3 regions of the Paenibacillus ottowii genome follow, and region 3 is predicted to be linked to each of the others. Evidence: riboswitches for the same ligand, from Rfam matches in the RefSeq annotation. Region 3 holds a riboswitch; each other region holds the start of a gene.
What was found. A riboswitch is a leader RNA that binds a small molecule or an ion and turns the genes downstream of it on or off. The one in region 3 is predicted to bind glycine.
Positions count from the first base shown of each region.

Region 1: linked by a shared signal. The riboswitch ahead of gcvT (glycine cleavage system aminomethyltransferase GcvT) and the one ahead of ACQQ6X_RS19215 (alanine/glycine:cation symporter family protein) in region 3 are both predicted to bind glycine.
Region 2: linked by a shared signal. The riboswitch ahead of sdaAB (L-serine ammonia-lyase, iron-sulfur-dependent subunit beta) and the one ahead of ACQQ6X_RS19215 (alanine/glycine:cation symporter family protein) in region 3 are both predicted to bind glycine.

Region 1 covers NZ_CP191577.1:48,682-56,747, reverse strand. Annotated here, with positions in the region: gene ptsG (glucose-specific PTS transporter subunit IIBC) at 1-230, shown strand, start outside; gene ACQQ6X_RS00245 (HPr family phosphocarrier protein) at 341-616, shown strand; gene ptsP (phosphoenolpyruvate--protein phosphotransferase) at 609-2,321, shown strand; gene gcvPB (aminomethyl-transferring glycine dehydrogenase subunit GcvPB) at 2,450-3,946, opposite strand; gene gcvPA (aminomethyl-transferring glycine dehydrogenase subunit GcvPA) at 3,943-5,298, opposite strand; gene gcvT (glycine cleavage system aminomethyltransferase GcvT) at 5,424-6,524, opposite strand; glycine riboswitch at 6,605-6,701, opposite strand; glycine riboswitch at 6,705-6,802, opposite strand; gene gcvH (glycine cleavage system protein GcvH) at 7,194-7,592, shown strand; gene ACQQ6X_RS00215 (PTS mannitol transporter subunit IICB) at 8,016-8,066, shown strand, end outside.
Region 2 covers NZ_CP191577.1:433,651-441,716, forward strand. Annotated here, with positions in the region: gene ACQQ6X_RS01965 (Ig-like domain-containing protein) at 1-2,309, shown strand, start outside; gene sdaAA (L-serine ammonia-lyase, iron-sulfur-dependent, subunit alpha) at 2,468-3,367, opposite strand; gene sdaAB (L-serine ammonia-lyase, iron-sulfur-dependent subunit beta) at 3,357-4,046, opposite strand; glycine riboswitch at 4,258-4,372, opposite strand; gene ACQQ6X_RS01980 (DUF6359 domain-containing protein) at 4,587-6,191, shown strand; gene ACQQ6X_RS01985 (ABC transporter ATP-binding protein) at 6,521-7,552, shown strand; gene ACQQ6X_RS01990 (ABC transporter ATP-binding protein) at 7,530-8,066, shown strand, end outside.
Region 3 covers NZ_CP191577.1:4,132,562-4,140,627, reverse strand. Annotated here, with positions in the region: gene ACQQ6X_RS19235 (beta-glucoside-specific PTS transporter subunit IIABC) at 1-559, opposite strand, end outside; gene licT (BglG family transcription antiterminator LicT) at 786-1,634, opposite strand; gene ACQQ6X_RS19225 (LacI family DNA-binding transcriptional regulator) at 1,867-2,838, opposite strand; gene ACQQ6X_RS19220 (glycoside hydrolase family 1 protein) at 3,048-4,505, shown strand; glycine riboswitch at 4,672-4,748, shown strand; glycine riboswitch at 4,767-4,862, shown strand; gene ACQQ6X_RS19215 (alanine/glycine:cation symporter family protein) at 5,020-6,438, shown strand; gene ACQQ6X_RS19210 (iron-containing alcohol dehydrogenase) at 6,496-7,668, opposite strand; gene ACQQ6X_RS19205 (carbohydrate ABC transporter permease) at 7,816-8,066, opposite strand, start outside.

The DNA of each region.
Region 1 (8,066 bases), 1.5 Mb from region 3:
TAAATACAGTGAAGCTTAAAGGCCAAGGATTTGACGTTTTGGTGAACGAAGGCGATCTTGTGTCAGCAGGTCAGCCTATCATGAAAGTAGACCTGGAATATGTAAAGGCCAACGCTAAATCCATCATTTCACCTGTCATTTTCACCAACCTTCCAGAAGGTTCTTCGGTAACTTTAAACAAAACTGGAGTATTGAAGGCTGGCGAAGATGGTATAATTACGATAAAATAAACTCTATGTGTTTCGGTTTAGTTGATTAGGCGGCTTAGGCCGCCTGGTCTTCTGTCCGGTATACTGCGTGTAAACAAATATTATCTTTAGGAAAGTGGGAGGAACAAATTATGCAAACAACTTTTAGAATCACGGATGAAGACGGTATTCATGCACGTCCTGCAACTGCGCTGGTAAATACAGCTAACAAATTCAGCGGTGCTGAATCTTTCGCCGAAGCTAACGGTAAAAAAGTAACTTTGAAATCCATTCTGGGTGTATTGTCTCTGGGTCTGGAACAAGGTGATACTATTAACATTATCTGTGAAGGCGCTGAAGCTGCTGAAGCATTGAAAGCTCTTGAAAATGTAATCGTTAACGAAGGGCTGGGCGAAGTTCATGCTTAAAATTTCCGGGATTGCCGCTTCGGCAGGCATAGCCATTGCCCGGGCGTTTATCTTGGAGCATCCGAATTACGCTGTAGAGAGACGCGCGGTTGGTGATGTTGAAGCTGAAATCGCAAGATTGGACGCGGCTTTGGCAGAATCTCAAACCGAATTGGAATCGATTAAGGAGAAAACACTTCGGGAGCTGGGTGAGAAGAAGGCAGAAATTTTTGCATCTCACCTGCTGATCCTGAACGATCCTGAATTGATCGATCCGGTTAAAGCTAAAATCAGAGACGAGCAGCTCAATGCTGACTATGCTTTGGATGAAGTAGCTACACAGTTTATTTCCATGTTTGAAAATATGAAAAGTGCGTATTTGCAAGAACGCGCATCGGACATGCGTGATGTAACCAAACGGGTGCTCAATCATCTGCTTGGTGTTCATTTTGTCAGCCCTGCAGAAATTGCCGAAGAAACGATTGTACTTGCAGAAGATTTGACACCTTCCGACACAGCTCAGCTGAACCGTGAATTTGTTAAAGGCTTTGCAACAAACATCGGCGGACGCACTTCGCACTCGGCTATTATGGCTCGTTCATTAGAAATTCCTGCTGTTGTAGGAACAAAAAATATATTGTCTCAAGCGAAAAGCGGGGATTTGATTATCGTCGATGGTCTGGATGGTCATGTATTCGTGAATCCTACCGAAGAAATTGTTGCGGAATACCGTGCTAAACAGGTGGCTTATGACAAGCAACGCGAAGAGTGGCGCAAGCTGCGTGGCGAAGCTACGGTTTCCGTCGATGGTGTTCATGTCGAACTGGCAGCCAATATCGGTACGCCTAACGATGTAGCTGGTGTTCTGGACAACGGTGGAGAAGGCGTCGGCTTGTACCGTACGGAGTTCTTGTACATGGGACGCGACAAGCTCCCATCCGAAGAAGTACAGTACACTGCTTACAAAACCGTTCTGGAAAAAATGGAAGGTAAGCCAGTTGTAGTCCGTACTTTGGACATCGGTGGCGACAAAGAACTTCCTTATCTGGATCTGCCAAAAGAAATGAATCCATTCCTCGGATTCCGTGCGATTCGTCTGTGTCTGGATCGCCAGGATATTTTCCGCACTCAATTGCGTGCTTTATTGCGTGCAAGCGTGCATGGTAACCTGCGCATTATGTTCCCAATGATTGCTACGCTGAACGAATTCCGTGAAGCGAAAGCTGTTTTGTTGGAAGAAAAAGAAAAGTTGGTAGCCGAGGGTGTAGCCGTATCTGAAGAAATTCAGTTGGGCATCATGGTTGAAATTCCTTCTACTGCAGTATTGGCTGACCAATTCGCAAAAGAAGTGGATTTCTTCAGTATCGGTACTAACGATCTGATTCAATACACGATGGCAGCGGATCGTATGAACGAACGGGTATCTTACCTGTATCAACCATACAATCCATCCATTCTGCGTCTGGTGAAAATGGTTATTGATGCCGCTCACCGTGAAGGACGTTGGGTTGGCATGTGCGGTGAAATGGCAGGAGACGCAACAGCAATTCCGTTGCTGCTGGGTCTGGGACTTGATGAGTTCAGCATGAGCGCTACTTCCATTCTGCCAGCACGTAGCCAAATTTCAAAATTGTCCCGTGCGGACATGGAGAAATTGGCTGCAAAAGCTCTGGATATGCAAACAGCTGAGCAAGTTGTTGAATTGGTTCAAAGCATCGAAGCATAAGGAAGGGTATCACATTTTCAAAGGTTATATCTTTTTCCAACAAAAATTGCTGTATACATACAGCAGCCGGTATCTAAACAGATACCGGCTTTTTTGTATGCTTTGGGCTACTAGGTTGAAATTGATTTTTAACTACATGCGCAATTCAACACAGGTTTACGTGCCGCAGTGGTTTCATCCAGGCGCGTGACGGGAGTGGTATAGGGTGCATTGAGCACCAGCTCAGGATCCTCCTCGGCTTCGCGCGCAATTTGAATCATAGTGTCGACAAAAGCATCCAGCGTCTCTTTGCTTTCTGTTTCCGTCGGCTCGATCATGATGCATTCCTCTACATTTAGCGGAAAATAAATGGTAGGTGGATGATAACCGAAATCAAGCAATCGTTTGGCTACATCCAGCGTGCGCACTCCAAATTTCTTCAAGCCTCGCCCTGACATGACAAATTCGTGTTTGCAATGCCCAGGGTAAGGCAGGTCAAAATGCGGAGCCAACCGATGCATCATGTAGTTGGCATTGAGTACAGCGCATTCGGATACTCGCTTCAAGCCATCAGGACCGTAGCTGCGAATATAGGCATAGGCGCGGACGAGAATGCCAAAGTTGCCGTAAAAGGCTTTAACCCGTCCAATAGAATCTCCGTGCTCCCGATCCCAGCGGTACATACCCTGCGAATCACGTACGACAAGCGGCTTGGGCAAATAGGGAATCAGTCGCTGCTTTACGCCGACAGGTCCCGCGCCAGGGCCGCCTCCGCCGTGAGGGGTGCTCATCGTTTTGTGCAGATTGAGATGCACCACATCGAAGCCCATATCCCCGGGGCGGGTAATCCCCATGATGGCGTTGGAATTTGCCCCGTCATAGTAAAGCAGACCACCTGCGTCATGCACGATCGCGGCAATGTCAGTAATATGCTTCTCGAACAGACCCAGCGTGTTTGGATTGGTCAGCATGAGCGCAGCGGTGTCGTTGCCTACGGCTTGACGCAGCGCATCCAGATCCACCAGCCCCTCTGGGGTGGAGGGTAGGGTGACTGTTTCGAAGCCCGCGACACTTGCACTGGCGGGGTTCGTTCCATGCGAGGAATCCGGCACGAGCACCTTGGTACGTCGCTCACCACGTGCTTCGTGGTACGAGCGGATCATCATCAGCCCGGTCCATTCGCCATGGGCGCCAGCAGCGGGCTGAAGCGTGACGGCATCCATGCCGGTCAACGCAGCCAGATCGTTTTGGAGCGTATGCAGCAGCTCCATAGCACCCTGGACGCTACCCTCCGGCTGATAGGGATGGATTTTAGCAAAGCCTGCGTAACGGGCGACATCCTCGTTCACCTTCGGGTTGTATTTCATCGTACAGGAGCCGAGCGGATAAAATCCGTTGTCGACGCCAAAATTGCGCTGGGACAGAGCGGTATAGTGGCGAATAACATCTACTTCGTATACCTCCGGTAACGCCGCAGGCTCGCTGCGCAGCGCATAATCTGGCAAAAGCTCTGCTACCGGGCGACGAGGGACATCGCACTCAGGAAGGGAATAGGCGATGCGACCCGGACGGCTCAATTCAAAAATGAGCGCCTGATCATGTTCCTGCAACAGCTCTTGTTTCTGATCCTGTCCGGCGTGTGTCATAGCAATCCCTCCAAGGTGTGTACAAATTGGTCGATCTCTTCTTTGGTTCTTTGCTCGGTTACGGCAATCAGCATATGTCCAGCAAGCTCCGGATAGTCCCGGCCCAAATCATAGCCTGCAATAAATCCGGCAGCTAACAGATTGTCCTGAAGTTTACTTATATCCATACCTTCAGGCAGTTTAAGGGCAAACTCATTAAAAGTCGGTGCATGAAACGAGGCAGTTATGCCTTTCAAGCTCAGCAATTGCTCTAATGCATAGCGACTCTTATGCACATTCAGCTCGGCTACTTCCTGGATACCCTGTCTTCCCATGACGGACAAGTACACTGATGCCGTTAAAGCAAGCAACGCTTGATTGGAGCAAATGTTAGAGGTAGCCTTTTCGCGGCGGATATGCTGTTCTCTCGCTTGCAAGGTCAGTACGAAACCGCGTTTGCCGTTACGGTCTGTGGTTTGGCCTACAATCCGTCCAGGGATACGGCGCATATGCGCCTGTGAAACGGCAAAGTAACCGCAGGTCGGACCGCCGAGGGAGGACGAGATCCCAAGCGGCTGCGCGTCGCCTACCACAATATCTGCGCCTTGCTTGCCAGGCGCCTCCAATAAGCCAAGCGCCAGTGGGTTGGCACTGACAACCATAAGCCCTTGCTGCGCATGGATGAGGTCAGCCATCGGCTTCAAATTTTCGACGGCTCCGAAAAAGTTGGGACTCTGAACCAAAACAGCCGCCGTCTGTTCCGATACAGCTGCGGCTAACGCATCGACATCCGTTACGCCGTCTGAACAGCCAATCTCCACGATGTCCAAATCCAATCCGCGTGCATAGGTTGCCAATACCTGACGTGCCTCTGGATGGACAGACCTTGATACGATGAGCTGTTTACGGCGCGTGGCTGCGGTAGCCAATGAGCCTGCTTCCGCCAGAGCTGTCGCCCCATCGTACATACTGGCATTCGCTACAGCCATACCTGTCAATTCGCAAATATACGACTGGAACTCGAAGATGGCTTGCAGCTCGCCCTGGCTTACTTCCGGCTGATAAGGGGTATAGGCGGTGTAAAATTCGGATCGTGAGGTGATGTGTTGGATAACGGACGGAATATGATGATCATAAATGCCTGCACCAAGAAAGCTGGCATGTGTATCAGTATTGGCATTGTGTCCGGCCAGTCTGGCCATGTGGCGGGTTAAGGCTCTTTCGTCGAGCCGAGAGGAAAGAGGGAGTTCCCCTTGGTATCGAATAGCCTCTGGAATGTCACTAAATAGCTCGTCAATGGATGATACGCCCACCACATGCAGCATTTCGGTTTGGTCTTGTTCGGTCATGGGGAGATAGCGATGCTGCTTCATAGGTTCTGGCTCCTTTCAAAAAGCAAAATTTAGATAATAAATTAGCTAATATATAACCGGGATTGGAAAATCCAGAATTTCACACACGATATGATCGCTTTTTCAGGAATGAAGAGAGTTTAAGATCAGCGTGGTCGTTTATAAAAGGGGGCTGCGACCACCTCCGCACGCAGACGCTTACCACGAATTTCGACCTCCAGCGGTGTAGCTAGGGTGCTAAAACGACTGTCCACCAGGGCCAGCCCTAGATTGCGCTTCAAGGTGGGCGACTGGGTGCCCGTGGTGACCTCACCGATGTGTTGGCCTTCAGCAAATACCGGATAATGAGCGCGCGGGATGCCGCGGTCCATCATTTCCAGCCCAATCAACTTGCGAGGAATTCCTTGTTCTTTCTGGCGTTGTAGTGCTTCCCTGCCGATAAAATCTCCTTTACTCAGCTTGACGAAGAAACCTAAACCAGCCTCAAGCGGTGAAATGGTGGCAGATAACTCCTGTCCGTACAGCGGCAGCCGCGCCTCGAAGCGCAGCGTATCGCGAGCACCAAGTCCAGCAGGAATCAGCCCATACGACTCACCGCAACGAAGCAAACCATCCCAGACGGCAGGTGCTTCCTCAGCAGGTATATAAAATTCAAAGCCGTCTTCCCCGGTATATCCGGTTCGCGAGACAAGCGCTTTTGCTCCAAACAATTGCACGTTCTCCTGGAATCGGAAAGATGCCAGATTCGTTATATCTGTATCTGTTACGGCAGCGGCAATGCGTGCTGCTTCTGGTCCTTGCAATGCCAGCAATGCTATTGCGTCAGACACATTCTCCAGATGAACCGATGCAGGTACGTGACGAATGAGCCAATCCCAATCTTTGTCGATGTTGGAAGCATTCACAACGAGCATGTAGCGCTCTGGTCCTTTGCAATATACAAGTAAGTCATCCACTACGCCTCCGTCGGGGTAACACAGGAGTGAATATTGTGCCTGGCCCGGTTCCAACTGGCTGACATCATTTGTGGTTACTCGCTGCAAAAAAGCCTCGGCTTCTTTGCCCTCAACCAAAAACTCGCCCATATGCGAGACATCGAATAAACCCGCGCGTTGGCGGACGGCCTCATGTTCTTTTTGAATGCCGCTAAACTGAACGGGGAGCTCCCACCCGCCAAAGTCAATACAACGAACTCCGGGTTGCGTCCCGTAGGACGAATATAGTGGTGTTCTTCGCAAATTAGACATTTTTCCACTCCTATCCAGTGTAATCGGCCAAAACAAAAAAGACAGGCTGAAAGAAACGTATAGACGGCGGTCCATACTCTTTTTTCAGCTCTGTCCTTGATACCAGAAAGTTACCCCGGTATGTACCAGGTTTCCCCTTGGGTGATCCGCTCTAATCGCGAATGCTCTCCAGAGATGCGTCCGGCAAAGGTCCTTTTGCCTGAGAGATTCACCTGCAATGCAAGTTTACTCCTTCGGCGCTACCTTTTGGATCAATGGTATGCTACCCGGTTTTGCAGGTAACAACTTGATCCGATTCGCGTGCATAACTGTCTCACAAACGACAACAGCTATGAGAATCCTTTTGGCAGTCTCTCCCTCCGCGTTCATCCGCGTTTGCAGTTGTCGATGTATTTCCAAAAGCATTTGCTATAACCCATTAATACGCAAATTCATTCAAAATGTCAATAAAAATGTCATATGAAACAATATGAAAAACATTTAATGTATAAATAAGGATATGTAAGCGTTTGTTACAAGTTATTATTTTTGATAGACTATGCTATATAGGTTGGTATGAAGTATTTTTGTTAGTATTATTGACATGGATGTTCTTGTTGTCATAATCTTAACCTGTCTAATACAAGTGATCAAAAGCATTTTATTCATGTGGAAATGAGGCGAAGCAGGATGAGTGAAGTGAAACAGGAACTCTGGTATACAGACGAACATGAGTGGGTTCAGCGCACAGCGGATGGAACGTTGCGAATCGGCATTACAGACTTTGCACAGCATCAGCTGGGTGATATTGTTTTTGTGGAATTACCTGAGGTGGGAACAACGATTGAACAGGGGGCGGAGATCGGCACAATTGAATCGGTGAAGACAGTCTCCGATCTTTTTGCTCCGGTGGCGGGAACCGTTATGAAAGTGAATGAAGCTCTGGAAAGCACACCTGAGCTGGTGAATGAATCTCCCTATGAAAAGGGTTGGATGATCGAAGTAGAGATGAGCAATGATGTCGAGGAAGCTGTGGGCAAACTGCTGTCTGCGGAGCAGTACGAACAGTTGATTTCGGATCAGCAATAATAAGTAATACAGCATGAATTACTACCTTTTATTTTGATTTTTTGTATGGATCTTGAATTAAATAAGAGCATCGTGAGTCCGCTCGGTTTTTGTATAAAATAGTCGCTATGACCTGACATAGCGGCTATTTTTTTGTTGTTTTTAGAAGGCGTAATTACGTCATTTCCTCAGATTTAGAAGGGTGTCCCACTAAAAAATATGCAGATTTACAACGATGTTTCTTCGACTAATTTCTATTGTTATCGGCCATATTAAGAAGAATTATGCAGGTATAATGCCTTGGCGTTACTTTAAATTTAAATGTTGTCATCAACGTTCATGACGAAAGTACGTTTTCATTTCGTTGATGAAGATAGCGCTGTCATTTAGTATGAATTTTAAGAAAAGGTAGTGATGCTATTTACTCACAAGGAGGATATGAATATGAGCACAGTGGACACAAAGTCCAGTTCAAGCGGTGGCGCTCGTGTTGCC
Region 2 (8,066 bases), 1.8 Mb from region 3:
CGTTGGTCATCCTGATTTCAAGTTTTACATCATATGCAGGGTTTGCATCTGCAGCAGAAGCGGTGCTTTCCAAGATTGTCCTTTCGTCTAACGAGGTAACTTTGCAACAGGGGGATACAGCTGCGTTGACGGCAACGGCTGTTTATACCGATGGGACAACCTCGAATGTAACCGTCAGCACAGATTGGAAAAGTGATAATACATCTATTGCTACGGTGTATAATGGTACAGTTTCAGCCAAGGCTGAAGGGGAAGCCACTGTGATTGCGACCTATAAGGAGAAGGTACAATCCGTTCAGGTACATGTAACGAAGAAGGTTAAGGCGCTGATATCCAGTGTACAAAGCCTGAACTTGCGTTCAGGCGGTACAGGGCAGATTGATCTGACAGCGACTTACAGTGATAATACAACAGCTCAGGTTTCAGGTGATGCTGCCTGGACCTCCGATAACCAGAAGGTAGCGACTGTAGTCAATGGATTGGTCACCGCTCAAGGAGCTGGTACAGCCAATATTAAGGCTGTATATGGACAACAGACCGTAACGATTGCTGTACAGGTGGAGCAGGTTAAACGGCTGGATGCCAGTACATCAGAGGTTTCTCTTTTGTTAAAGGATACAGAGAAGGTTAAATTGACAGCCACGTTCCCGGATGGATCAACTCAGGATGTTACAGAGTCTGCCGAGTGGAGCTCCAGCAATACAGCCGTGGCAGATGTTCTGAAAGGCACGATTACCGGATATAGCACAGGGAAGGCGACAATTACGGGTAAATATGGCACGATGTCCGCTACGATTGCGGTGGATGTGGATCAGACGAATAAGCTGAAAGCCAGCGAAACCAATATTTTTCTCCGTTTGGATGAATCTAAAAAAATACAGGTATCTGCTGTGTACCCGGATGGTACGGTAACAGATATCACGGATAAAGTTGCTTGGACATCAAGCGATGAAAAAATTGCAACAGTGAATAAAGGAACGATTATGGCCATTGGAGCAGGTTCGGCTACGGTGACCGCTAAATACGGAGATAAGACGGTTTCGATCAAGACAGATGTCGAAACCTCTAGATTTCTGGATTTAAGCGAGGACAAGCTGAGCTTGAATGCTAAGGAATCCAAAAAGCTCAAGCTGACCGCAACCTATGTAACAGGGACGGAAGAAGATATCACAAGTAAAGCAGAGTGGAAGTCCAGTAATGAAGATATCGTTTTTGTCAGCGGGGGAGAAGTCACAGGTTATAAAACAGGTGAGGCAACGATCACAGCTTCTTATGGCGGTAAAACAGCCACAGCTACGGTATCCGTAAATGTACCTGGTGATCTGTCTTTGTCCTCTAAAACGGCAACAATTGATATTAATGAGGATTATACTGCGACTCTGACGGCTACTTATGCGGACGGGCGTAAGGAAGATGTTACAAAGGATGCAGAATGGACTTCAAGTGCGGAAGATATTGCTTCTGTGTCCAAGGGAACGATTACGGGTAAAGCGACTGGTAAAGCAGTGATTACAGCGACCTACAATGGCAAAAAGCTGACGATTAACGTGCAAGTAGGCCTTGTAGACCGTCTGGAAACCGATTCGCGTGTCATTGTGCTCGGTGCTCAGGAAACAAAGCAACTGAAAGTAACTGGCGTTAAGAGTGGCGGTACAAAAACAGATGTAACCAAGGATGCCACCTGGTCTACTAGCAACGTCAAGGTAGTTGAAGTTAGCGAAGGTTTGATTAAAGCGAATGCCAACGGTAAGGCAACCGTTACGGCTTCCTATGGCAAGCAAACCATTACGTTTACGGTAGAAGTAGACGTAGCGCAAAAGATTGAAGCGGATGCCATCGCGTTATCCCTCAAATCTGGAGACCAAAAAACCATTTCCATTGTGGTTAAATCCAGTGATGGTAAAGAAAAGGATGTTACGACCCAAGCTGAATGGAAAACATCCAATTATAGGGTCGCCACTGTCAAAAAGGGTCAGGTTACCGCGGTTAGCTATGGTAAAGCTAACATTCAGGCGAAGTTCGGCGGGAAAGTGATCAGCGTGCCTGTAGATGTTGATACGCTTAAATACCTGCAAACGGACGAAGTCGCTTTGAACCTGAAGGCAGGGCAGTTGGCTAAGGTTACGGCGACAGCCACATATAAGGACGAGTCGGAGAAGGATGTCACCAAACCGGCTGTCTGGTCCTCGTCCAGAATTATTGTTGCGACCGTCAAAGACGGTAACATTAAGGCACAGGGCAAGGGCAAAGCTGTAATTACCGTGAAATATGCAGGTAAAATGACGAAGGTACAGGTAACTGTCCAGTAATCTGTAATCGATTGAAAAGAAAAGGAGCAAGCATGTCGTCCCTAGACGTATGCTTGCTCCTTTATTTTTAAGGGCGAATTCTCTTTCCCTTGGAGAATGTGGGGGAGAAATATTCGTCTTGTTTTATAGAGGAAAAGTAGTTGGTTTAATGCTTAGAGCTATGACTTGTCTTTCTTGGCCAGTGTGTTGCGTGTAAGGGATTCGGTCAAGCGCTTGCCGGTCGGTGTCTGGGCCAAGCCGCCTTTGGCGGTCTCGCGGTGTTTCGACGGCATTGCGCTGCCGACTTCAAGCATCACGTCAATGACTTCGTCAGACGGAATGGCACTGCGTACTCCCGCCAAAGCCATATCCGCTGCGGCAAGTGCGGTCACGGCTCCCAGCCCGTTGCGCACGATGCACGGAATCTCGACGAGCCCGGCAACGGGGTCGCAAATCAGACCGAGCGTATTCTTGAGCGCTAGGCCTACAGCGTGAATGGCCTGTTCAGGCGTGCCGCCGCGCAGCTCGACCATTGCACCAGCGGCCATCCCGATGGCTGAGCCAATCTCAGCCTGACAGCCTCCCTCCGCGCCGGAAATGAAGGAGTTGTTGGCGATGACGTAGCCAATGGCTCCGGCTGCGAACAAGCCGTGCACCATATGCTCGTCATCCCAGCCGAAACGCTCCTGCGCACTAATGAACACGCCGGGGATGACGCCGCAAGAGCCAGCAGTGGGCGTGGCGACAATGCGCCCCATGGATGCATTCACCTCCGACACAGAGAGCGCATAAGCCATGGCGAGCGCGGAGGCGTCGCCGGAGCAGGTCTCCCCTGTCCGCAGATACTCGGCCAGGCGCTTGCCGTCCCCGCCCGTCAATCCGCTGCGGGATACGGTGTCTTGCGTCTGACCGCGATGAACGGCCTCCTTCATGACTTCATAATAATCAGACATTTGGCGGAAGATTTCTTTTTCCGTTGTATTCGTCTCTTGTACCTGTTCTTGAATCATCAGGCGGCCAATCGTGGTGGATTCCTCAGCGCATATCGCGCTGATTTCATGCAGATGGCTAAACCGCATCGGATTCAGCTCCTTTTTTCAGATTAATCATTTTAATTTCATACATATGAGGCAAAGAACGCAGTTTGGCAATCAGTTCAGCCGTAGGAGGACTGTCCGTTTCGATGGCAGTAAGTGCTTCACCATCCCGACCTTTGCGATCCACATGCATGTAGGCAATGTTAATGTCAGCAGCGCCCAATGCTGAAGTTACCGCACCTAATGTACCGGGCTTATCCGAGTGGAGAAGCACCAACGTAGGCAGTTCTCCGGTCAGGTTAACTCGGAATTCGTTGAGCTGCTGGACATGGATACTGCCGCCTCCGATGGAGGAGCCGAGCAGGGTGCGCTGATCCTCGCCCTTCCATAGCTCGAAACGGACGGTGTTCGGATGGGGCGCGGGGAGTCCGCTAACGGCAAATTCTACGGCCATTCCAGCCTGCTCCGCCCATTGCTCGGCATCGGGAATCCGGTGATCGTCCGTATCGTAATTGAGCAGGCCTGCGATGAGTGCCAGGTCGGTACCGTGTCCTTTGTACGTGTCGGCGAAGGAGCCGTACAGTGTCATGCGGGCGCGGTCAGGCTGCGCCCCGAGCCAGTGCCGGGCAACGCGTGCAAGCCGCACCGCGCCTGCAGTATGTGAGCTGGAGGGTCCGGTCATGGCCGGACCGATAATGGAAAATACATCTTTGAAACGCATGGTATGGCCCCCTGTATGTTCTACAACCATAGTATATGGTATTTCCGCGTCTTTGCACGGATATAACGGTTCCTGATGCTGACGTACAATGTGAGCACAAAAAAGGACAGGATAAGGAAATTCCCCTTATCTCTGTCCTCGTTACCTGAGAGTTTCGTGCGGTGTCCATACCGCCTTACCCCTTGGGTGGCTTGCGCTCTCTCCAGAGTTGCGTCAGATGACGATACATGGACCTGAGAGATTATCCGCCAGCCGGGTGCTGGCGGCTTGCTCCTTCGGTGCCGCCAGCGTGTAAGCCTCTGGACAGACTCTCCCGTCATCTTCATTCGCGTATACCGTTCTACATATCTTCCTTAGCGTAATGTATGCCGCGCTCGCTGTCAATCGCAGGGTTCGATTTTTACATAAACAAGTGTGTTTCCGATAAAAAAGATAAAAATTTACATAATTATGGATCAAACCAGGAAGGAATTAGAAGATTGATAGCTAATCTGATAGAGGACAAGTACATTTATGGAATTATAGGAGGGATATTGACGTATGGTAAAAGGCTCGCGGTTCACAGGTTCACGCTTGAAAGGGGTGCTGCATCTGGCGGCGATCATATCGCTGCTGATCGGGATCTTCGTTCCATTCGGTCAGGTCAAAGCAGAGGGAGCACTGACAGTAGCCGAAGCCCTTCAGCGCCAAGGTAGTGGAGGCACAGTGACGGTGGAAGGCTACATTGTTGGACATGCTACCGGATCGCAAACGGCTAATTTTTCTTCCCCGTTTGCGAATGATTTTAACGTACTGATTGCCGACCAGGTGAATGAACGTAGCACGTCGAATCTACTGGATGTGCAGCTGACATCAGCGTACAGAGGGCAATATGGACTAACAGGCCATCCTGAGCTGATCGGCAGTAAAATTCGTGTGACAGGTACACTTGGCGCCTACAATAATTTTGGCGGAGTAAAAAGCCCAAGCGCTGTGGAACTGGTGAATGGAAGCGAGCCGGGGGAACCTGGTAATCCAGGCGAGCCTAATCCTGGAAACCCGGGTCAGCCCGGTACGACATTGCCGGACGGCAAAGGTAAAAAAGTGCTGTTCGATAATACGCACGCACAGACGGCTGGGGCAGCAGATTGGGTCATTGACGGCGCCTTCTCTGATTTTGCCGATGGATTGCGTAATGTAGGTTTTACTGTGGACCAATTGAACCGCTCTATTCCTTTTACTTTTGGGGAACAAGCCATAACCTATGACAAGCTGCGCCAATATGATGTGTTCATCATCGGTGAAGCGAATGTTCCATTTAAAGCTTCCGAGCAGGCGGCTTTGCTACAATACGTGAATAACGGGGGGAGTGTTTTCTTCATCTCCGACCACTATAATGCGGACCGCAACAAAAACCGTTGGGATGCCTCCGAGGTTATGAATGGCTATCGTCGTGGAGCCTACACTAATCCGGCAAAAGGCATGACTGCAGAAGAAGCAGCATCACCGGCGATGCAAGGGTTAACTAGCTCTGATTGGCTGGCAACCAACTTTGGCGTTCGTTTCCGCTATAATGCGCTTGGTGACGTGAATGCTACGGACATTGTAGCTGAAGATCAATCTTTTGGCATTACCAAGGGTGTACGTTCAATTGCTATGCATGCGGGCTCTACGCTGGCTATTATTGATCCTACCAAAGCGAAGGGAATTGCCTATATCCCGACAGGTACGAAAAAATGGGGCAATGCTGTAGACCAGGGTGTCTATAACGGCGGGGGCCGTGCGGAAGGGCCATTTGCGGCAATCTCCAAGGTCGGTCAAGGCAAGGCAGCCTTCATCGGTGATTCTTCTCCCGTAGAAGATGCTACACCGAAATATGTGCGCGAGGAAAACGGACAGTCGAAGAAGACGTATGATGGTTTCAAGGAAGTGGACGATGCGACCTTCCTGGTGCAAACGGTCCAATGGCTTGCATGGAAGCAGGACTACACCAAATTATCCGATGTGGCAGGCTTAACGCTGGATCAACCGACGAAGCTTCTGCCGATTGAGGAGCCAGCGGCTTCCACGGAACCGCAACCTGAGCCTTGGTCTGCTCCAGCAGCAGGCTACAAATGGTACGATCCAAAAACATTCAAATCGGGCTCCTATGGAGCGGCTTCGTAACAAATGTAAAAAAATCAGAGTGAGTTGTTGGGTGCTAGTTAGCCGTTTGATCCTTTGTAGGGGATCAAACGGCTTTTTTGTGATGAAAATTAACCTGTGGTTGGTTATTGGGTTACATTTTGTGCCAGGAAAGTCGCGCCACTGCTGGATCATTGATTTTTTAAATGATGTTGATAGCATAATCTTAATTGATATATCCATATACTGGTGATAGGATGTATTCAAATTATTCCGACAAAAATGGTATGTAATGTTTGTGGAAGGTTTTAACATCAAACATGGTGAGAATTAGCGGGACAAGACCATGGAGAATGGGGGAAGCGCACGCATTGAATATCGAACCTGTGTTGGAGATTAAAGGATTATCCGTATCTTTTCGCATTAACGATCAATATCACCCCGCAGTCGACCATCTGGATCTGACGGTCAACCCCAATGAAGTGCTGGCTGTGGTCGGAGAATCCGGTTGTGGCAAAAGCGCGCTGGCGCTTTCAATCCCACAACTGCATGACATGGAGCGGACACGTGTCGAAGGAGAGGTTCTTTTTAAAGGCACGAATCTGATCCGCCTCTCCTTAGGGCAAATGAATAAAATTCGCGGAGCGGGCATTGGCATGATCTTTCAGGACCCGCTGACAGCACTTAACCCGTTAATGAGCATTGGTAAGCAGATCGAGGAAAATCTCGATTATCATACTTCCCTTTCTACGAAGCAAAAAAGGGAGCGTGTACTGGAGCTGCTGGAAAGCGTAGATATCCCCAACCCTGTACGTGTGTATGAACAGTATCCGCATGAGCTTTCAGGAGGGATGCGTCAGCGTGTGATGATCGCGATTGCCATCGCTTGCCGACCCTCTCTTATTATTGCAGATGAGCCGACGACTGCGCTCGATGTGACCATTCAATCGCAAATTCTCGACTTGCTCAAACAGCTTCAACAGGAGACCGGAAGCGGAATTATTCTGATTACGCACGATCTTGGCGTTGTGGCCGAAGTAGCCGACCGTGTGGTGGTCATGTATGCCGGAGAAATCGTCGAAAGCGCTGATGTTTTTGAATTATTCCGGCATCCACTGCACCCGTATACGCGTTCCTTGCTGGCCTCCATGCCGGGATCGCATACCAAGGGAGAAACGCTGCATGTCATCGGTGGCATGGTTCCCTCATTGCAAGATATTCCCCGTAGTAGCTGTCGTTTTGCTCCGCGTATTCCCTGGATTCAGCAGGGAATGCATGAAGACCATCCTCAATTAAATGAAATTTCCCCCGGCCATTGGGTCCGCTGTACATGTTACCAGCATTTTCATTTTGAAGACGAGACAAAGGGAGAGGCTGCTCATGGCACTACTGGAGCTAAATAATTTGAAGGTGTATTATCCGGTGCGCGGTGGTTTTTTCCAGCGCATTGTTGACCAGGTAAAAGCAGTGGATGGTGTGTCGATCAGCATAGAGGCTGGCCAAACCTACGGACTGGTAGGAGAATCCGGCTGCGGAAAAACGACGACAGGAAGGACAATTATCGGCCTGAATAAGCTGACGAGTGGACAGATTCTTTTTAAGGGAAAGGATCTTGCGGCTTTGAGTCGTAATAACCGCCATCCGCTGCGTAGAGACATTCAGATGATTTTTCAGGACCCCTATTCTTCGCTGAACCCGCGTAAGCGTGTATTGGATGTCATTGCTGAACCGCTGCGAAACTTTGAACGACTGAGTAATGAGGAAGAGCGGAGGAAAGTACAGACGCTACTGGAGAAGGTCGGCTTGAACGCTGACGCAGCCTACAAATACCCGCATGAATTTTCCGGGGGTCAGCGGCAACGGATCGGGATTGCGCGTGCGCTGACATTAAATCCAAAACTGATTATTGCTGATGAG
Region 3 (8,066 bases):
CGAGTGCTCCAGCAACTGCAACGGATACAAAGGCATTGGTCTTAAATTTACGGGATGATGTAATAGCCAGGAATATAGGCAAGAAATAAAATACACTGTCTGAAGCGGCGTTCAGAATGAGATACGTACCGCTTGCAGTATCAATCCAATGGAGCGACGAAATTAAGGCCATAATCCCTTTGAGCAAACCTGCTCCGGCAAGAGCGCCCAAGAGAGGAGAGAAAATGCTCGAAATGATATCGACTGCTTTGCCAAGAACATTCGTTTTTTCGGAAGAATCTTCTTTTTTCGCATTTGGATTGTCCGCATCCTGCAGATTTGTTTCTGCCATCATATGCTCAAACACTTGACCTACATTGTTACCGATGACCACTTGGAACTGGCCGCTGCTTTCCACAACTGTAATGACACCAGGCGTTGCTTCCAGTGCAGCTTTGTCTGCTTTTGTACGATCTTTTAATTTAAATCTCAAGCGTGTAGCGCAATGGAATACCGAATTGACATTCTCTTCGCCGCCAACGAGAGTTACTATTTTTTTAGATAGCTCTTTATCACTCATGTTCAGAACTCCTTAAGTGTTATTCTTGCTACTGATAGGATTTATCGTTTACTTTTGTTGCTAAGATGCGCCGGCGTGCATCTTTTTAACCTTGTAAACAAGAAAAACCTAAACTCGTGGTGAAAACGACGCACTCCTCCTACAAGGGTATGTCGATTTCACCATCAGTTTAGGTTTTGCCTGCCTTACCAGTCACAATCCATGAACGATGAGGATATGAAGTTTTTTAGCCTGAAATGTTATTACGTTCAGTTACCCGATGAATGTGAATCGTCAGATATACATATTCATCCTTGCTTAGATATTGATCATATGTTTTTTCCAGGTATTCATTAATTTTTTGGGCACAGGCAAAAGCTTCGGTATAGGTTTGCTTTACCTGGTTATACAAAAATTCTTCACCACTGTGAATGACCTCTTTGCGAATCACTCGCATTGCAAAATATTGCAAATGGGTCAAAAATCTCGAATAGCTGAAAGAAGTTTCATCCAGCACAATCCCGTAATGGTACGTAATAATGTTCAATATATGTTGGACAATTTCGGTCATTTTAAGCGTGGCCTGCATCTCGTTACCGTCGATCCGGGCATTCACCATATGCAATGCAATAAATCCAGCTTCGTCTTCGCCCAATTTTACACCAAGCGTATTTTCAATCTTTTGCAGAGCATCCAGTCCAACTGCAAATTCTTTTTTGTAAAAACGTTTAATTTCATACAGCATCGCATTTTTGAGTGCCAATCCTTTTTCTTCCCGCTGTATGGCAAAATGAATATGGTCGGTCAAAGTTAAATAAATATTATCACTTAACTCCGTATCGAGCACTTCTGCTGCATGGGTGACAATTTCATTCACGACTTCCAGATGAGACACGGGAATATCGTTCAGCAGCTCGGTTAGTTTGGCTGTGAACTCGTTTTCATTTAACATGAAAATCTTATCTATTTTATGATCATCGACTTGGTCGCCAGCCACCTTTTTGAAGGAAATACCTCTTCCCATGACGATGACCTCTTTACCTTTATCGTTTTTAGTCAACAGGACGTTGTTATTGAGCACCTTCTCAATAATCATTGAAGTTCCCCCTCCCATCCTTTACCAATAAAAAATGCCCAAGCACAATTCAACACTATTGTTAGCAATAGCACTCAATTGAACTCAGGCATTGCCCGCATCACCGGTCACAATCCTTCGATATAGTGCTATTGTAGCACAAAAAAAAGCGATTTCAACATTTTTTATTCTCTTTCGACAAAAATATTTCATATCAAGGCCCAATTGCCTAGTTTGACAGCCAACTGCACCCTTAAGTGGTCGTACGCTCAATGAGGCTATATTCCAGCGTATGAAGCTTCATCTGGCGTCCAATCAGCTCAGGGGAAAGCATGAAAAAGGCATTTTGCGCCTGAGCCATTATGGGATTTTGAACCGTTGTAATTCCCATGGTGTGCGCAAGCTCCGTGTTATCAAACCCAACAATCGCCAGATCCTCCGGTACTCTCAGCTTTTGTCTGCGCGCTTCGCAGAGAATGCCCACGGCTACATAATCGTTAGCACACAGAATAGCCTCCGGAAATGCCTCCCGATGCTGTAACAAATTACGCACGACCTGTTCGCCGTCACGAATGTTATAAATAGAAGAATAGTTCCAATGCGGCAGCACTGGCAGATTGTGCTCATTCATGATCTGCTTATAAGCTCGTTGTCTACTGTGGGTATTAATGCTGCTTGGACGACCAAAGGCATTGGCTATACGAGTATAGCCTTTTTGTATCAAATGCTTTAGTGCTAGCATGTATCCTTCATACTGATCCATAGCGACGGAGCGAATATCAGTATGCTCCATTCGTTGCCAGGCCACAATGGGGCCATATTTGCAATAGGTACTCAAAAAATCAGTGTCATTCACGCAGGAAATGATGACCAGCGCATCGACTCTTTTTCTTTTTAAATCCTCGAAAGCTTGAAGCTCCTTCTTTTTGTCTTCTCCCGAAGTATAAATAATGGTTTGGAATTCATATTGTCCGGCGATTTCCACAAAGCTGTCCAGAAAGGCCAGAACAATTTCATTAATAGTTGAAGTAATGATGCCAATCTGGAGCGTCTGACCCTTGGATAAAGAAATCGCATTCCGATTAGGAACGTAATCCAGCTCCTGCATGATTTTTAATATTTTAGCTCTAGTTTCTTGGCTTACATGGGGGGACTGATTTAACACTCTGGATACCGTAGCCTTGGAAAAGCCCGACAGTTTTGCAATTTGATCAAGATTCGACATGATGCTTCTCCTCACATAAGAAAAAAATACTTGACATGAAACGCGTTACAACAATTAGGATGCTCATGAGGGCATTAGGTCTATTTTAAAGCATCTATTAATGCATTTCAAAGGAGAACGGTTGCCGGGAGATATTGATTCGCACTGCAGCACTTGATGGTTATTGACCAAAGTGAAAACATTAAATTAAGAAAAGAGGTTTTCATACCATGACGAAGACGCAAAAAGGATTTCCGAAAAACTTCCTCTGGGGCGGGGCAACTGCAGCCAACCAACTGGAGGGTGCTTTTGACATAGATGGAAAGGGATTGTCGAGTGCAGACATGATTGCCTATGTACCCAGAGCGGAACGTAAGAACGATCATGCTATAGAAATTTCGTCCGAGCGACTTGAGGACATCTTGGCTGGCAAGGTAAACGCTCGTTTTCCAAAGCGTGAAGGTGTGGATTTCTACCACCATTACAAAGAAGATATTGCCTTGTTTGCAGAAATGGGCTTTAAAGTATTCCGCATGTCTATCCACTGGTCGCGGATTTTCCCGAATGGGTATGATGCCGAGCCGAATGAAGCAGGATTGCAATTCTACGACAATGTATTTGATGAGCTGCGTAAGTATGGCATTGAGCCCTTGGTGACATTGTCTCATTATGAAACACCGCTAGGTCTAACCCAGAAGTATAATGGCTGGCTGGGGCGCGAAGTCGTAGATCATTACGTACATTATGCCGAAACGGTATTTACACGCTACAAAGACAAAGTAAAATACTGGCTAACCTTTAACGAAATCAATGTCATGACCATGAGTCCGTTTACAGGTGGCGGTGTGGTTATTGATCGTGTAGAAAACAAACAACAAGCGATATATCAAGCATTGCATCATCAATTTGTAGCAAGTGCACTGGCAACCAAACGGGGACATGAGATCATTCCGGGTGCTCAGATCGGCTGTATGCTGGCCCGTATAGAAAGTTATCCACATACGTGTAATCCAGAGGATATACTGAAGGCCCAGCATGAAAATCAGCTGAACCTGTTCTTTACGGATGTGCAGGCTCGTGGGGAATATCCCAACTATATGAACCGCTATTTTGAAGAACATAATATTGTGATCCAGACAGAACCCGGCGATGCCGAAATTTTGAAACATAATACGGTCGATTTTATCTCATTCAGCTACTATATGACCTTGACCGTATCGGCAGGGCCAGAGGGCGAGAAAGCAGCAGGGAACTTGATTGGCGGTGTGAAAAATCCGTATTTGCAGTCCTCCGACTGGGGATGGCAGATTGATCCGATCGGCCTTCGTGTTACACTGAATACATTTTATGACCGTTACCAAAAGCCGCTATTCATCGTGGAAAATGGCTTGGGTGCGTATGATAAGGTAGAAGAAGACGGCTCTGTGCATGACACATATCGAATTGATTACTTGCGTCAGCATATTACTCAAATGAAGGAAGCGATTGCTGACGGTGTTGATCTGATGGGTTACACCAGCTGGGGTCCGATCGACCTTGTGAGCATGTCTACTTCCGAAATGTCCAAGCGCTATGGATTTATCTACGTTGATCTGGATGATGACGGTAACGGAACGCTCAAACGCTCCAAAAAGGACTCCTTTCACTGGTATAAAAATGTGATAGCAACCAATGGTGAAGAATTGTAATTCCATATCATTTGGCGGGTACAGCAGAGAAAATCCGAAGGATTCAATCTGCTGTACTCGCTTTTTGTATAGATACCCTATCGATTTGTCAAAAGGCTTCACAAATTTTTCACTTGTAATAAGCTGAAAGTTTTCTGTATAATAAATAAAAATTTCATATGTCTGGTTGATGTTTGCGGGAGATGGAACGAAAGTTCCGACCGAAGGGGCAAAACTCTCAGGTGCTAAGGCTGGTTACAGCAATAAGCGGGGACCGTAAACGGACAGAACTCTGGAGAGACCCTTAATTGGGCGCCGAAGGTGCACCGCAGAATAACATCTGCTTAAACTCTCAGGCAAAAGGACAGAGACGCGAATAACCTGTGACAGGGAATACTCTAGGCTTTTATGAGCTTTTTAGAGATAGGATCCTGCACAAATTGGTTTATTTTTTCGTGCCTTTAACCTCTCCAGGAGTCGAATCAACGGATTTGACTCTTTTTTGTTTTTTAATATGCTGGAGGAGCGGGTTGAAATGAACTTGGTACATGTGTTAGAAACGATTAGCAGTTGGATATGGGGGGCGCCCCTCATCATTCTTGTCATGGGAACGGGCTTATGGCTGACCATACGACTAAAAATGTTGCAGGTATTCCGGCTGCCCTTGGCGATCAAGCTCATCGGTAAGGCCCCAAATGAAGGCAGCGGGGATGTAAGCAGCTTTGCGGCTTTGAGTACGGCGCTGGCGGCTACAGTGGGCACAGGAAGTATTGTTGGTGTAGCGACAGCCATTAAGCTGGGCGGGCCGGGTGCCTTGTTCTGGATGGTTGTAGCAGCCTTCTTTGGGATGGCGACGAAATACGCGGAAGGTGTACTTGCGGTTAAATACCGGGTGAAGGATCGGAATGGACAATTCTCCGGCGGCCCGATGTATTATATTGAAAAAGGCCTGGGACGTCGTTTCAAACCGTTGGCGATGCTGTTTGCTTTTTCAGGGATGCTGGTAGCGTTGTTCGGGATCGGAACATTTCCTCAGGTCAAGGCGATTGTATCTTCTACTGAAAACAGTTTTGGCGTTCCGCCGATTGTAACGGCACTGACAATTGCTGTCCTTACAGCTCTGGTCACCATTGGAGGACTCAAAAGTATTGCCAAGGTATCGACGAAGGTCGTTCCTTTTAAAACAGGACTATATGTACTGATTTGTATCATTGTACTGATTCGGTTTGCTGACCAGCTTCCTGCTGCAATCGCGCTTGTGCTCCATTCGGCATTTTCAACAACATCGGCAACGGGTGGATTTGCAGGAGCTACGATTATGCTGGCTATGCGCAGCGGGGTAGCTAGAGGTATATTTGCCAATGAGGCTGGATTGGGGAGCGCACCGATTGCAGCTGCAGCTGCCAAAACCAAATGGCCTGCGGAACAAGGACTGATTTCCATGACGGGCGTGTTTATCGATACGATGGTTATTTGTGTGATGACCGGGTTGACGCTGCTGGTTAGCGGGGTGTGGAGCGGACCTACCGATGCAGGCTTGATGACTCAGCAAGCCTTCTCCAGTGCATTTCCGCTGGGAGCAGAACTGCTCACCATCATCCTGATTATGTTCGCATTCACAACCATGCTCGGCTGGAACTATTACGGAGAGCGCTGTGTTGAGTACTTGCTTGGGGTCAAGTGGATCAAGCCTTATCGTTATTTGTTCATTGTACTGGTTGGTGGGGGCGCGTTCATTAAACTGGATGCGATATGGCTGCTGGCAGATATTTTTAACGCAATGATGGCTTTTCCGAACCTGATTGCATTGCTCGGCTTGTCGGGAATTGTCGTTGCAGAAACCCGAACCTATATGAATACTTTGTATCCTAATAAGAAAAAGGGGATTCTTGCAGGTGCCAATGTAGGGGCTGCTATCCAAGTAGAAGAAAAAGGACAAACAGTTAATTCATAAATACTAAAAGGGAGTGCTCTCAGCCATCACAGGCTTGAGAGCACTCCCTTTTGAATGTTATAACGATGCACGCAAAATAGCTAAAATATCTTCCTGATTGAGCTTCTGATAATTACCAAAACCTCCGTGTTCCATTTCACGGGCGGCAATGTTTGCGATTTTTTCCAATTGTTCATCATTAATGTTGTAGTCGGCCAAGGTGGAAGGGGCGCCGAGACTTGTCCAAAACGCACTTAGACGGTCAATTCCTTCTAGAGCAATCTCTCTGTCTGTTTTACCTACAGTGTCCAAGTCAAACATACTGAGCATCAGCCGCTTCATGCGTGCAGCATCCTGATCTACTGTATGTCTCATCCAGTTGGGAAAAAGAATCGCCAGACCGCCAGCATGAGGAATATCATATACAGCAGATAATGCATGTTCAATGGTATGCGAAGCCCAATCCCCGAAGTAACCCATTTGCAGTGTACCGTTCAGAGCAATCGTCCCAGCATATAATATCGTTTCGCGATGCTCGTAGTTGTGCAAATCCTCCAGCAGCTTGGGTGCTGTTTCGATCACCGTTTGCAACACAGAAAAGCACATACGATCTTGCAAGGGTGTATTTTTGACATTGTGAAAGTATTGTTCAAACACGTGGCTCATCATATCTACCATGCCATAAACCGTCTGATCACGTGGCACAGAAAAGGTGTTTTTCGGGTCCAAAATGGAGAATTTCGGATGCGTCACCTCGCTGCCCCACACGTATTTTTCGTTTGTTTCCCAGTTGGTAATGACAGAGTCTGGATTCATTTCCGAACCAGTCGCGGCGAGTGTAAGGATGGTACCGAAGGGCAAAGCCTGGGTCGGCATATGCTTTTTGTTGATAATATCCCACACATCTCCGTCATACTCGGCTCCTGCTGCAATGGCTTTGGTGCAATCAATAACGCTTCCGCCGCCCACTGCAAGCAGGAAGTCTATCTTTTCATTTCGGCAAATCTCGATGCCCCTCTTAACGGTGGACAAGCGCGGATTGGGCTCAACGCCCGACAATTCATGAATGTTGAGATGAAGAGATTCTAGCGCGTTTAATACCTGGTCATACAAGCCATTTCGCTTGACACTTCCGCCTCCATATACCAGTAAAATATTGTTACCGTAATTCAACAGTTCTTGCTGCAACTCTTTAATTTGATGGTCGCCAAAAATTAATTTGGTGGGATTATAATATGTGAATTTGTTCATCTGGAAGGTTCCCCTCAGTACGTAGTTCATGTTCAAATCGTAATCACTTATCTTGACTAGCTCGTTAATATCTGACTTAGCCATGTAAGCTATTTGAAATGACGATTAACAATTATACATGAAGAGAATAAGGGGAATCAAGTGAAGCTAATCTTTGATCGCTCCGGCGGCAAGATCAGAAATAAACTGGCGGCTGATAAAAAGAAACAAAATAATAAGAGGGAGTACAGCCAGCAGGGTGCCGGCAATGACCATTGCATAATCCGTATTGTAAATTCCGTTCAACTGGGACAAGGCAATCTGAAGCGTGAATTTGCGTTCATCTGTTAAAACGATTAATGGCCATAAGTAATCATTCCAAGCTCCTATAAAGGTAAATGCGCCGAGAAAAGCGAACG